One region of the Mesorhizobium sp. B2-2-4 genome, then DNA from elsewhere that is predicted to be linked to it. Evidence: predicted binding sites of a transcription regulator. Region 1 holds the regulator's gene; the other holds the start of a gene.
What was found. The regulator LexA, encoded in region 1, represses DNA repair genes until DNA is damaged. The targets are predictions, from matches to a motif close to TGTTCNNNNTGTGTTCNG.

Region 1 (7,054 bases):
CGCCATCGGATGCGCGTCGCGGCGGAAGCCGGTGAAGAAGCGCGACATCTGCTCATGCACCATGGTGTGGCGCGTCACGCGGTAATCGAAATCGTCCTTCTGCGCCTTGGTCGGCAGTTCGCCGTAGAGCAGGAGATAGCAGACTTCCAGGAAGTCGCCATGTTCGGCCAACTGGTCGATCGGATAGCCGCGATGCAGGAGAATGCCGGCGTCGCCATCGATGAACGTGATCTCGGACTCGCAGCTTGCCGTCGAGGTGAAGCCGGGATCGTAGGTGAAGGCGCCGGTGGTGCTGTACAGCGTGGCGATGTCGATGACGTCAGGCCCGACTGAACCACTTCGCACCTTGAATTCGTGCGTCTTGCCGGCGAATTCCAGCTTTGCCGTGGCTTCCTGGGTCTTGCCGCCCAGTTCCCGTCTTGTCGCAGCTTCGGTCATTGCAAACTCCTTCTTGTTTCCTCATGCCGGCAAAGGCAAATTCTGCAAAGCGACACGTCGAAGTCACCGAATGCGCGTATTCGCGACCGCATTTTAGGAAGTGCGTGCCAGATTGGGCCAAGGCTCAATGTTGCACTGCGAAACGCGCCTTTCAATGCCAATCTTCTTGGGCCAGATTGCTCCTAATCGATTTGATCGGCGATGCGCGCCAGGCTCTCCTCGCGACCAAGCACGGCGAGAACGTCGAACACGCCGGGCGAGGTGCTCTTGCCTGTCAAGGCGGCGCGCAAGGGCTGGGCGACGGCGCCGAGCTTGTAGCCGCCGGCCGTCGCATAGTCCCGGATCGCGGCTTCAGCCGAGGCCGCCGTCCAGTCGCCTGAAACCGCCTCGAGCGCGTCGTGAGCGCCACGCAGGACCTTGCGCGCATCGTCATTGAGCAGCAGGGCTGCCTTCTCATCGATCGGCAACGGCCGCGCGGCAAACAGGAAGGCAGCGCCATCGACAAGTTCGACCAGCGTCTTGGCGCGCTCCTTCAGCCCCGGCAACGCTGCCAGCAACTGTGCCCTGTTCCGGTCGTCGAGGCGTGCGGCCATCGCCGGGCCGCCCTCGAGATAGGGCAAGGTGGCGATGAAGATGTCGAACAGCTCGGCATCGCCCATGCGACGCATGTGGACGCCGTTCAGCGCCTCCAGCTTGGCGAAATCGAAGCGGGCGGCGCCCTTGTTCACATCGCCGATGTCGAACCAGGCGATCATGTCCTGGATCGACATGATCTCGTCGTCGCCGTGGCTCCAGCCGAGCCGAGCCAGATAGTTCAACAGCGCTTCGGGCAGGTAGCCCATGGCGCGGTAGGCCTCCACGCCCAGCGCGCCGTGCCGCTTCGACAGCTTGGCGCCGTCGGCGCCGTGGATCAGCGGTATGTGCGACATTGAAGGCACATCCCAGCCCATGGCGTTGTAGATCACGGTCTGGCGGGCGGCATTGGTCAGGTGGTCGTCGCCACGGATGATGTGGGTGACGCCCATGTCGTGGTCGTCAACGACGACGGCATGCATGTAGGTCGGATTGCCGTCCGAGCGCAGGATGATGAAGTCGTCCAGATCCTTGTTGGGAAAGCGCACGTCGCCCTGGACACGGTCATGCACCACCGTCTCGCCTTTGGTCGGCGCCTTGATGCGGATCGCGCCCTTGACGCCAGGAGGCGCCTGCGAAGGGTCGCGGTCACGCCAGCTTCCGTCATAGCGCGGCGGCAGGCCCTTGGCCCGCGCCGCGTCGCGCATTGCCTCAAGCTCGGCAGGGGTCTCGTAGCTGTAGTAAGCCTTGCCCATGCGCACCAGCTCCTCGGCCACCTCGCGATGGCGCGGCGCGCGCTCGAACTGCGAGACGGCGTCGCCGTCCCAGGTGAGGCCGAGCCAAGTCAGTCCTTCGAGAATGGCTGCTGTCGCCGCATCGGTGGAGCGCTCGCGGTCGGTGTCCTCGATGCGCAGCAGCATCGTACCGCCGGTGTGCTTGGCGTAGAGCCAGTTGAAGAGCGCCGTACGCGCGCCGCCGATGTGCAGGTAGCCGGTGGGCGAGGGGGCAAAACGGGTGACAAGCTTGTCGGACATACAACTCTCGGGAAACGTCTGGAGCGGGGTGCGGATCACACGCACTTTCGCGCGTCGCGCGTTCATGTAGCATAGGGTGTCGAGGGCGCAAGGGGCAGACCCGATGGCTGGAGCGGGCAGGGGCGCGGAGGAAGGCGAGGACGTCGTTGCCGGCGTCAGCGAACGCTCTTTTTTTGCCACGCCCGCGCCCGCCTCATTGCCGCTGGCGTTGTCGCCCCTACAGCAGCCGAGCAAGTCGCCGCCGGCGGATGTTTCCACGCCGCCCGGCATTCCCGCAGCCGGCGCGGCCGTGCGTCTGCGCCGTGAGTTCGGCCGTGCTTCATGGCCTCGTCTGCGCAACGGCGTGGCCAGAGCGTCCGAGCTCGAACTCGATCGGGGCATAGCCTTCCTGCTCGTGCCGGTGTTCCTGGCATGCGGATCGATCGCCTATTTTTCGCTGGCGGCGGAGCCGGGCTTTGCCAAGCCTGTCGCGGTCGCGATCCTGATGTCGCTGTGCGCGCTCGTTTCACGCTCATGGCCGAAAACGCATCTGTGCTTCATGGCGGCGCTGTTGTGCGCGCTCGGCATGCTCGCCGGCAAAGTCGAGACGTGGCGAGCGGGAACGCGGATGCTGGGCTCGGAAATCTCCACGCAAATCACCGGCCGCGTCGTTTCGGTCGACCAGATGGAGACCGGGCGCATCCGGCTGACCATCGATGTGACATCGACCGCGCGGCCGAAACTACTCTACGCGCCGGAGCGCGTTCGCCTTTCGGCACGCAAGGTGCCGGCTGAAGTGACGGCCGGTTCGCTCGTGACCGGCTATGCCAGGCTGTTGCCGCCGACCGGACCGGTGCGGCCGGACAGCTACGACTTTTCCTTCGACAGCTACTTCGCCGGCATAGGCGCCAGCGGCTTCTTTCTCGGCAACCCCAAAATCGTCTCAGCCGATGACAGGCCGCTGTGGGCCGCCCTTTCAGCCGCCATCGAGAGTGCTCGCGAAAGCATTGCCGACCATATCAGGGGCAGCATCGGCGGCGCCGAGGGCGAGATCGCCGCGGCGCTGATCGTGGGTGTGCGCGCCGGGATTCCCGACGAGATCAATGAAGCGATGCGACGCACCGGCATCTACCACATCATCTCAATTTCCGGGCTGCACATGGCGCTGGTCGCCGGCACGGTCACGGGTCTGCTGCGTGGCGGCTTCGCGCTGTTCCCGAATTTTTCCTCCCGCCGGCCGGTCAAGAAATACGCGGCCGCGGCGGCACTTTTCTCCATCGCCGCCTACCTCGTCATTTCGGGCGTCGTTGTCGCCGCCGAACGCAGCTTCATCATGCTGGCGGTGATGCTGATCGCCGTTCTGTTCGATCGGGCGGCACTCACCATGCGCAATCTGGCTATTTCGGCGATCGCCGTCATCGTGGTGTCGCCGCACGAGGTGGTAGGGCCGAGCTTCCAGATGTCCTTCGCCGCCACCGCGGCCCTGGTCGGCGCCTATGCCGGCTGGTCGGATCGCAAAGCCGACAAAGCGCGGACCCCGCCGCCGCAACGGACCTTGCCTGGCCTGCTGACGCGAAAATTGCTGCTGGCGACAGGTGGGCTGGCGATGACCTCGATTATCGCGGGAAGCGCCACGGCGCTTTTCGCCATCTGGCATTTCCAGCGCGTGTCGCCGCTCAGCCTGTTCGCCAATCTTGCCGTCATGCCGATCGTTTCGGTCGTGATGTTCCTTGCGGTTGCCAGCGCGCTGCTGATGCCGTTCGGGTTCGATGGACCATCCCTTTATCTGATGGGCAAGGGACTGACCGCGATGATCGCCATATCAGGATGGATCTCGCAACGCTCGCCGGTCGACGCGGTCGGGTTGATTTCGCAGCAATCCGTCCTTCTGGTGGCGATCGCCCTGGTCATCGCGACGATGGCCACGACATGGCTGCGGCTGGCGGCACTTCCCTTCGCGCTCGCCGGCCTGTTGACCGTCTCGGACACGCGCACGCCGGACGTGCTGATTTCGGAGGATGCCCGCCTGGTGGCGTTGCCGATCGGCGGCGGCGAGCTCGCGATCAACCGGGCGCGCCCGAACGAATTCACCGTCGATAATTGGAAACGCGCGCTGAAGTCCGAAACCATCGTTGCGCCGGAACTGTTCGACAGCGGAGACCGACAGTTCGACATCTTCGATCCCGCGCAACTTCCGGCGGGAGCGCCTTTCTATTGCTTCACGGGCCTGTGCATGGCCCGGCATACCTCGGGGGCGATCATCGCGCAGGTGGAGGATCGCAAGGACGCCTGGAGGGCCTGCTCCTATGCGGATCTGATCGTCATCAACGACCCCGCGGGCTACGATCCCTGCCACAATCCGCTGGTTCTCGTCATCACCAAGCGGCAGCTCGCTCGCAAGGGAAGTGCCGCCGTCTTCTTCGACCAGCAATCGGCGACGGCACCGGCACGGGTCAGCTTTGCCGTCGACAGGCCATATCGGCCCTGGCACGAACAGCGGAAATTCTCACGCGAGGCAAGGGGACTGCCGCCTTACCGTAAACCCGAAAAGCCCACCGCCGACCCCGCTCAGTAGCGCCTGATCAGGCCGACCAGCTTGCCTTGCACCTTGACCCTGTCCGGTCCGAAAATACGTGTTTCATAGGCCGGATTGGCAGCCTCGAGCGCAATCGAAGCACCCTTTCGGCGGAAGCGCTTCAGCGTTGCTTCCTCCTCGTCCACCAGGGCCACGATGATCTCGCCGGGACTTGCGGTGTCGGCATTGCGGATGATGACCGTGTCGCCGTCGAAAATGCCGGCCTCGATCATCGAATCGCCCTTGACCTCCAGCGCATAGTGTTCGCCGCCCATGATCATGTCAGGCGGCACTGAAATGGAATGCGTCTGATGCTGGATGGCGTCGATCGGCACACCCGCTGCGATGCGACCCATGACCGGGATCGACACCGCTGAAACCGCGTCGTCGTCATTGCCGGCAGCGGGCAGACGCGAAGACGTCGCCGGCTTGATCTGCCGGCTAGGGCTGCTGCCCTGTCCGAGGCTGCCCTGGATGACGCTCGGGGAGAACTTCTTTGCCGCGTTAAGACCCGGCGCGATCGAGTCCGGCAGGCGCAGCACCTCCAGCGCGCGCGCCCGGTTGGGCAGGCGGCGAATGAAGCCGCGCTCCTCCAACGCCGTGATCAGCCGATGAATTCCCGACTTGGAGGCGAGGTCCAGCGCTTCCTTCATCTCGTCGAAGGACGGCGGAATGCCGCTTTCCTTCAGCCGTTCATGGATGAACATCAAGAGTTCATGTTGCTTGCGCGTGAGCATGGCGGCCCCCAAAGGCATTGCACGAAGGGTCTGGAACCAGAATCAGAAAACAAACCCAGAACAAACACTATCTGTTCCAGTTGTGTTCCGCAACCATTTAAAGTTTAATGAATTTGTTAAGGCGACGGAAACGAAATGCCCTCCCGCAGCCAGCATCCTGCCAGCGCGGTCCGTCGTCAATGCGCTCCCGGGCCCTTTGAAACTATTTTGGTTAATGGCCTGTGGCCCGACCGGTCTCCACTCTTGGCACAAGCCTGCAAGCTGGGTGACCGGCAGGTGCGGGGTGCGTTTGGGCGGATTAGAAACCCCTGCGGCTCGTGAACGAAACGAAACCAAAATGCCAACTTCCGCCGGAAAACGGCCAGACACCACCACTGGTCGCGACGGGCTGCGTTCGTTCGTTCGCTTGACGAAACCGTATAATAATGTACGGTTTTCGAAGAGGAACACCAATGACCACGCCGAAGCAGGCCGCGCGACGCGAACGGATAGAGGAGGCCGCCTATGCGGTGCTCCGGGAAGCCGGCTACAAGAGCGCCTCCCTGCTTGCTATCGCCAAGCGGGCATCGGCCTCGAACGAAACCCTCTACAACTGGTACGGCAACAAGCAGACCCTGTTTCGATCCTTGATCGAAGCCAATGCGGGAGAGGCAAGGAAGCTGCTGGAGGACGCCCTTCACCAGGCGCGCGATCCGCTCGAAACCCTGAACTTGCTCGGGCCAGTCCTGCTGACCCTCGTGACGGGCGACAAGGCGGTGGCGCTCAATCGCGCCGCGGCCGGCGACGTCAACGATACAGGCACGCTTGGCCAATCGATCGCGCAATTCGGCCGCAATACCATAATGCCGCTTGTTGGCGACCTGCTTCGAACCGCAAGTCGGGCCGGCCCGATCGCCTGTGACGATCCTGCCGAAGCCGCCGACATCTACATCAGTCTTTTGATCGGCGATCTCCAGGTTCGCCGGATCGTTGGGGTGCTCGAGGAACTGCCTCGGGCGGAAATCGAGCAAAGATCGAACCGGGCGTTCACCCTGTTCTTGCGCCTCTATGCGGCCAGCCCTTGCCCGGGCGGCAAAACAGCCGGCCCGTTTCCAGGGCGCTCTTCTCACCGAGGAACATCGCGACCATGAGCAAAATTCCCGATCTCGCAGCGATCGAGGCAATGGACACCGCGGATCCGCTGCGTGCCATGCGTGACCGCTTCACCTTGCCCCAGGGGGTGATCTATCTCGACGGCAATTCGCTGGGCGCCGCTTCGCCAGCCGTGTTCGGCGAGCTGCAGAAGGCCGCCACGCAGGAGTGGGCGCAGGATCTCATCCGCGCCTGGAACACCGCCGGCTGGTTCGACATGCCGGTCGAACTCGGCGACCAACTCGGGCGCCTGATCGGGGCCGCCGCCGGCCAGACGGTGGTCTGCGATACCACCTCGATCAACATCTACAAGGTGCTGCATGCGGCACTCGGGATGCGGCCGGACAGGTCAGTCATCATCGCCGAGGGGGACAGCTTTCCGACCGATCTCTATATGGCCGAAGGCGTTGCCTCGACGCGGCCGGGCACGGTGCTGCGGCTCGAGGGTGTCGATGCGCCGACCATAGAAGAACTGATCGACGAGCGGGTCGCGGTCATCCTGGTCAACCACGTCAACTACAAATCCGGGCAGTTACGCGACATGGCCGCGCTGACGCGGACGGCACATGATGCCGGCGCGCTGATTG
Region 2 (7,054 bases), on a different contig from region 1:
TTCATGGCCTGGAGCGCCTCGTCGATCTGTCTTGCCAGGATCAGCCGCCAGCGCCGGTCGGCAAGCTCGCTCGCCAGCGGCAGGCCCGAAAGCGCCACCAGCGCATTGTTCAAATTCATCAAAAGCTTGCCCCACAGCACGGCTTTCATGTCGGCATGGACTTCAACCCGGAACCCTTCGACGCCGATAAGGCTGATCAGACCGGCATCGCTGTCCTCGATCATGACCTTGCCGTCGCTGGCGCGGTGGACACGCAGCGGTAATTCGCCGTCGGCCGATTGCACGACATTGAACGGCACCATGCCGGCCAGCACTGGTCGCCCGCCGACACCGGCGCGCAGCCTGTCGGCATTGTCGATGCCGTTCTGCAGGCTCACCACCACGGCGTCCGGCGGGGCGTGGGCGGCGATGAGCGCAGCCATCTCCCGCGTCGCGCCGCTCTTGACGGTGACCAGGATCACGTCCGCCTGCGGCAAGGCAGCGGCTGGTTCGGTGGTGACGGCAAGCGCTTGCGGCTCGAGGCCTCGATCGCGGCCCTCAAGGTCGCTGATCCGCAATCCGCCTTGCCGCAGAGCCGCCTCGACGCGCGGCCGGGCCAGCAGGATGACCTTGCGCCCGGCGAGCGCCAGACAGCCGCCGGCATAGCAGCCGATGCTGCCGGCGCCGGCAATGACGATTCTCTTGCCCCCGTTTGCCATCCTGTCGCTCCGCACCGGGCCCACGACTATACGACATGAAAACCATAATGTCGGCGGTATCGCCGGTCATAGGACTGGCCCCTACGTCTGGCCGTGACAGGCCTTCAGCTTTCGACTATCGCTTTTGCCATGACGCTGCCGACCGATCCCGCCGCAAACCTCGCCGCCCTCATCCGTTGCGCCTCCGTGACGCCGGCCGAAGGCGGTGCGCTGACCGCGTTGCAGACGATGCTGGAACCGCTCGGCTTCCTCGTCGATCGCCCGGTGTTTTCGGAAGACGGCACGCCCGATATCGAGAACCTTTATGCCAGGCGCTCCGGCAATGGCCCTCATCTGATGTTCGCCGGACACACCGACGTGGTGCCGGTCGGCGACGAAGCCGCCTGGACGCATCCGCCCTTCGGCGCCGAGATCGCCAATGGCGAGATGTATGGCCGGGGTGCGGTCGACATGAAGGGCGGCATCGCCTGTTTCATCGCCGCGGTAGCGCGCCATGTCGAGGCGAATGGCGGCCCGAAGGGCTCGGTCTCGCTGCTGATCACCGGCGACGAGGAAGGCCCGGCCATCAACGGTACCACGAAGCTGCTCGAATGGGCGGCTTCCAGGGGCGAGAAATGGGATGCATCGATCGTCGGCGAGCCGACCAACCCGGCTGCGCTCGGCGACATGATAAAAATCGGCCGGCGCGGCTCGCTGTCGGGCGACGTCATCGTCAATGGCCGCCAGGGCCATGTCGCTTACCCCTTGCTTGCCGACAATCCGGTACGCGGGCTGATGAGCCTGATCGATGCTTTGCTGCATCCCGTCTTCGATGAGGGCACGAAGGATTTCCAGCCGACCAATCTGGAGGTGACATCCATCGACGTAGGCAACCCGGCCACCAACGTCATTCCAGCAAAGGCAACCGCCACCTTCAACATCCGCTTCAATGACAGCTGGACCGCCGAGACCATACAGGCCGAAATCCACAACCGTCTCGACCAGGCGGCAGGCCGCAAGAAATACCGGCCCGGCAAGGAGATGCCGGTCGACTACGAACTCGTCTGGCGCGACAGACCGAGCCATGTCTTCCTGACCCGCGACGACAGGCTGATCGAGACATTGAGCGGCTCGGTCAAGACGGTAGTCGGCAGAGCGCCGGCGCTGTCCACCTCCGGCGGCACGTCGGATGCGCGCTTCATCAAGGACTATTGCCCGGTGGTCGAATTCGGCCTGGTCGGCAAGACCATGCACATGGTCGACGAGCGCGTCGCCCTTGCCGATCTCGAGACGCTGACGCAAATCTATCAGCGCTTCATCGAAGACTGGTTCGGACAGGACTGAGCAGCATGCTTTCGGCGGACGAGACCCAAGTTTCGCTGACCGGCGCCTGGCGACTGATGCTCGGCAGGGCCGATGGCCTGCGTCTGCTCGACCTGTCTGCCGATGGTTTCTGGAATTCCTTTTTCGCCATCGTCGTCGCGGCGCCGGCATTGATCGTCGGCTGGGTCGGCATCGCCAACGAGATCGGCGATCCCGATGCCTTCGCGGGCCGCTTCAGCATGCTGTTGCGGCTGGCGACAGTCGATATCGGTTCCTGGGTGCTGCCTCTGGTCGCACTCGCTCTGGTCGCGCCGCGCGCCGGCATCGGCGGCCGCTTCGTGCACTATGTCGTGGCCTCGAACTGGGCTTCGGCCATCACCGCCTGGCTGATGCTGCCGTCCGCGCTGATCAGGCTTTTCCTGACCTCGGCGAGCCAGATCTCCAGCCTTGTGTCGCTGCTGTTGTTCGCGCTGTCGATGGTGCTGACCTGGCGCATGACCAACGCGACCATCGGCAGGGGGGCCGCAATCGGGACCGCTGTCTTCGTTGGCATGTTCATCGCTTCGCTGATCGTGCTGTTCGGGCTGCAGGCGCTGCTTGGCATCACGGTTCCGGACACCGGAGCTCAGAGCCTTTCGGGACTCTATCCGGGATAATCGACGCCGATCAGAAAAAGCCCGTCGGGCGGCGCCACCTGGCCGCAGGCGGCGCGGTCGTGCGCCTCGAGCGCCGCCTTGAGATCGCCGGCCGTCCATGCGCCTTCGCCGACGCGCTTGAGCGAGCCGACCATCGAGCGCACCTGGTTGTGCAGGAAGGAACGCGCCGAGGCTCTGACTTCGATCATGTCGCCCGAACGGCTGACGTCAAGACGGTCGAGCGTGCGCACCGGGCTCTCGGCCTGGCATTGCGTGGAACGGAAGGTGGTGAAATCATGCCGCCCGAGCAGCACTTTGGCTGCTTCGTGCATGGCAGCGGCGCCAAGCTGCTTCGGCACCCACCATACCTTGCCCTTTTCCAGCGCCGAGGGCGCGCGCCGGTTGAGGATGCGGTAGAGGTAGTGACGGCCGATAGCCGAGAAGCGGGCATCGAAGCCGTCGACGACGGTCGTGGCTTTCAAGATCGCGATGCGATTGCCCGCGCCCTGCAGATGCGCGTTGACGGCATCGCGCACCTTGTCGTCCGGCCAAGCCTTGGCCAGGTCGACATGCGCCACCTGGGCCGTCGCATGCACGCCCGCATCGGTACGGCCGGCAGCGCGCAAGCGGACCTGCTGGCCGCAGAATTTTTCGATCGCCTGCTCGATCGCCTGCTGCACCGTAGGCTGGTCCGCCTGGTGCTGCCAGCCGGCAAACAGGCTGCCGTCATATTCGATGTCGAGGCGAAAACGCGGCATGTCGGGCGGCTATACGCCTAGGCGGCGAGTGCGGTGAAGGCTGAGGCGTAGACCAGCCGGCCGGTTTCGGGAGCGTCGCCCCAGGCCAGCGCCTGCAGCGCCTCGCCCTGGTATTCACTCTCGAATCCTTCGGCGCGCGCGTGGCTGTAGCCGAAACGGCCGTAATAGGTGGGATCGCCCAGCACCACGGCCAGCATCTCGCCGGCGTCGCGCAGGCGGATGTGAGCCTCGCGGATCAGCGCGCCACCAATGCCGGTGCCGTGAAAGGACGGCTCCACCGCCAGCGGCGCCAGTGCCACCGCCGGGCAATCCTTGCCGCCGGTGCGGACGAAAAGACGCGAAAACAGGATGTGGCCAACCACCTGCCCGTCTTCTTCCGCCACCAGTTCGACAACGGCGTCGCCGCCGGAAACCAGCGCGTCAACCAGCCCGGCTTCCGCCTGCTGGCCGAAAGCGTGTTCCTCGACGAGGCGGATGGCCTCGCGATCCCGCGGCGTCGCCGCGCGTATCGACATCATGCTCATGACAGTTTCATTCCTTTTTCGATCTTGGTCCCGCGCAGGAATTCTTGCGCGGCGGCGGGCCTTCCGCCCGCCCGTTGAACTTCGACCAGCCGGATCGCGCCCGCTCCGCAGGCGATCGTCAGGCGGTCGTCGAGAATTCCTCCCGGTTCGCCCACACCTTGCGCAAGCGTCGAGCGAAGCAGTTTCAGCCGTTCCACCCGGCCACCAATTTCAACCTCGCACCAGGCGCCGGGGAAGGGCGACAGGCCGCGAATGTTATTGTGGACTTCGGCCGCGGGTCGCGTCCAATCCACGTGCGTCTCGGATTTACCGATCTTTTTGGCATAGGTCACCCCCTCAACCGCTTGGGCGGTGAAGGCCAGGCCATTCCTTTCCAGCCGCGCCAGCGCTTCCACGATCAGTGCGGCGCTGACGCTCATCAATCGATCATGCAGATCGCCGGCGGTCATATCGGGTTCGATGACGCATTTTTCAACCAGCCCCACCGGGCCGGTGTCGAGGCCTTCTTCCATGCGCATGACCATCATGCCGGTTTCGCTGTCTCCCGCCATGATCGCCCGCTGGATGGGCGCCGCACCGCGCCACCGCGGCAACAGCGAGGCATGGCCGTTGATGCAGCCCAGTTGCGGCGCCTCAAGAACCGCCCTGGGCAGCAGCAGGCCATAAGCCACGACCACGCCGATATCGGCTTGCAGCGCGCGAAAAGCTGCCTGTTCGGCCTCGCCCTTGAGCGACGTCGGCGTGCGCGTCTCGATGCCCAGCCGTTCCGCCTCGCGCTGTACCGGCGACAGTGTCAGCTCAAGGCCGCGCCGGCCGGCGGCTCGCGGCGGCTGGGTGTAGACGGCCGCGACCTCATGTCCGGCATCGGCAATCGCGCGCAATGTCGGCACCGAAAACTCCGGCGTCCCCATGAAAATGACGCGAAGGGGCATTGTCCCCTATCCCACCAGCTTGCCCGGAGCCTTGTCCTTGGCCAGCTTCTTGAACTTCTTCACCACCATGTCGCGCTTCAGCTTCGAAATGTGGTCGATGAACAGCACGCCGTTGAGATGGTCGATCTCATGCTGCAGGCAGGTTGCCATCAGCCCCTCGGCCTCCATCTCCTGCAGCTTGCCGTCGCGGTCGAGATACTTGACCCGCACGGAAGCCGGGCGTTCGACCTCGGCATAATAGTCGGGAATCGACAGGCAGCCTTCCTCGTAGACGGAGCGCTGGTCGGCGCTTTCCAGGATTTCGGGATTGATGAAGACATGCGGCGCCGGCGTCTCGTCCTCCTTGGCGAGGTCGATCACCAGCATGCGCAGCGGCTCGCCGATCTGGATCGCGGCCAGCCCGATGCCGGGCGCGTCATACATGGTCGCCAGCATGTCGTCGGCCAGTTTGCGCAAGGGCGCGTCGACGCGCTCCACCGGCTTGGAAACCTGGCGCAGGATGGGGTCGGGAAGAATGATGAGCGGCTTGATCGGCATGGCGTCTCACCTAAGACCTTGAATAAAGGGCGTCAACCGGTACGCCGGGGGATCGTTCACGTTTTGATCTGTGCTGGCCGGCCGAATCGTCTATGCTGTGTGCATGAACGACCTGACATCCATCCTTTCGGAACCTGTCGCCCGGCTTGGCGCGACCACGATCACGCTCGGCCATGCGCTGGCGTTCGGGGCCTTTGTGTTTCTTGGCCTGTTCGTGGCGCTTGTCGTCGCGCTGTGGCGCTCGGCCAAGGCGCGCGCCGTGGCCGCTGCCGAAGCCGCCGACCATGCCCGCGACGCCGAGGCGCGGATGGCCGGCATATTGCAAAGCCAAGCCGAGATGCAGGGCCGCATGGGCGCCATCGCGGAAGTCTTCGGCGCGCGGCAGGCGGAACTGACGCAATCGATCGGCCAGCGCCTCGATGCCATGACCGGCCGCCTCGGCCAGACCATGACCGAGCAAACCAAATCCACTCATGAGAGCCTGGCCAAATTGCAGGAGCGGCTGGCCGTCATCGACACCGCGCAAGGCAACATCCAGTCGCTCGCCGGCCAGGTCGTGCAATTGCAGGCGATCCTCTCCAACAAGCAGACGCGCGGCGCCTTCGGCCAGTCGCGCATGGAAGCGATCGTCGCCGACGGTCTGCCGCACGGCGCCTACGAGTTCCAGGCGACCTTGTCCAACGGCAGCCGTCCCGATTGCCTGGTGAAGATGCCCAACGGCGCGCCGGCGCTTGCCGTCGACGCCAAGTTTCCGCTGGAAGCCTGGAACGCCATCCGCGCCGCCGAAGGCGCCGAACAGCAGAAGGTCGCGTCGCAGGCCTTCCGCCGCGACATCGAGGTGCATGTCCGCGATATCGCGGATAAATATCTGATCCAGGGCGAGACGCAGGATACCGCCTTCATGTTCGTGCCGTCGGAATCGGTGTTTGCCGAGATCCACGAAAATTTCGAGGCGGTGGTGCAGAAGGCGCACCGCGCCCGCGTCGTCATCGTCTCGCCGTCGCTCCTGATGCTGTCGATCCAGGTCATCCAGGCGATCCTGAAGGATGCCCGTATGCGCGAGCAGGCACACCTGATCCAGGGCGAGGTGATCCGGCTGATGGAGGATGTTTCGCGCGTCGACGAGCGGGTGCGCAAATTGCAGGGCCATTTTGCCCAGTCGGCCAAGGATATAGACGACATCCTCGTCTCGACGTCGAAGGTGACCAAACGCGGCCAGAAGATCGAAGCTCTGGAGTTTGGGGCGCAGCCCGGAGGCGATGCCGACCCTGACATGGCGTCACCAGCCCCTGCGAAGCCGGAACCCGGCCCGCGCGTTGTCGATTCCCCACGCGTTGCCGATTCAAAGACCGGCCAGCTCAGGCTGAGGGTCGTCGAAGGCGACGAATGAGGCGCCGCACCGGACGGCGCTACTGCTCCTCCACTGTGGTCATGCCGTGAAATTCAGGTAGCCAGTGAAGCGCCGAGCGGTGCCATTTTTGCAGTGTCGGAATCAAATCCTGGCGTTGCCGCGCGGTTCCCACTCGAATGCCGTAGACCTTTGGGCCATCTCCGACCGACGTGGCGTAAAGGTGCGAACCGCAGTCGGCGCAAAAGGCCTGGACGCGCTTGGCGCCGCTTGCCACGGTCTTGATGTAGACCTTCGGTGTACCCTTTGTGATCCGGTAG

Region 2: the regulator LexA is predicted to act here: its motif matches at 5,440-5,457, upstream of FJ959_RS04280 (DNA recombination protein RmuC).

Annotation. Positions count from the first base shown of each region.
Region 1 is NZ_VFWB01000011.1:165,433-172,486, reverse strand. Features, by position in the region: gene gltA (citrate synthase) at 1-438, opposite strand, end outside; gene gltX (glutamate--tRNA ligase) at 621-2,045, opposite strand; gene FJ959_RS25760 (ComEC/Rec2 family competence protein) at 2,149-4,599, shown strand; gene lexA (transcriptional repressor LexA) at 4,593-5,336, opposite strand; gene FJ959_RS25750 (TetR/AcrR family transcriptional regulator C-terminal domain-containing protein) at 5,789-6,466, shown strand; gene kynU (kynureninase) at 6,463-7,054, shown strand, end outside.
Region 2 is NZ_VFWB01000001.1:822,362-829,415, forward strand. Features, by position in the region: gene FJ959_RS04245 (2-dehydropantoate 2-reductase) at 1-698, opposite strand, end outside; gene dapE (succinyl-diaminopimelate desuccinylase) at 828-2,021, shown strand; gene FJ959_RS04255 (transporter) at 2,027-2,656, shown strand; gene truA (tRNA pseudouridine(38-40) synthase TruA) at 2,644-3,393, opposite strand; gene FJ959_RS04265 (N-acetyltransferase) at 3,411-3,917, opposite strand; gene fmt (methionyl-tRNA formyltransferase) at 3,914-4,849, opposite strand; gene def (peptide deformylase) at 4,856-5,386, opposite strand; gene FJ959_RS04280 (DNA recombination protein RmuC) at 5,490-6,776, shown strand; gene FJ959_RS04285 (GFA family protein) at 6,796-7,054, opposite strand, start outside.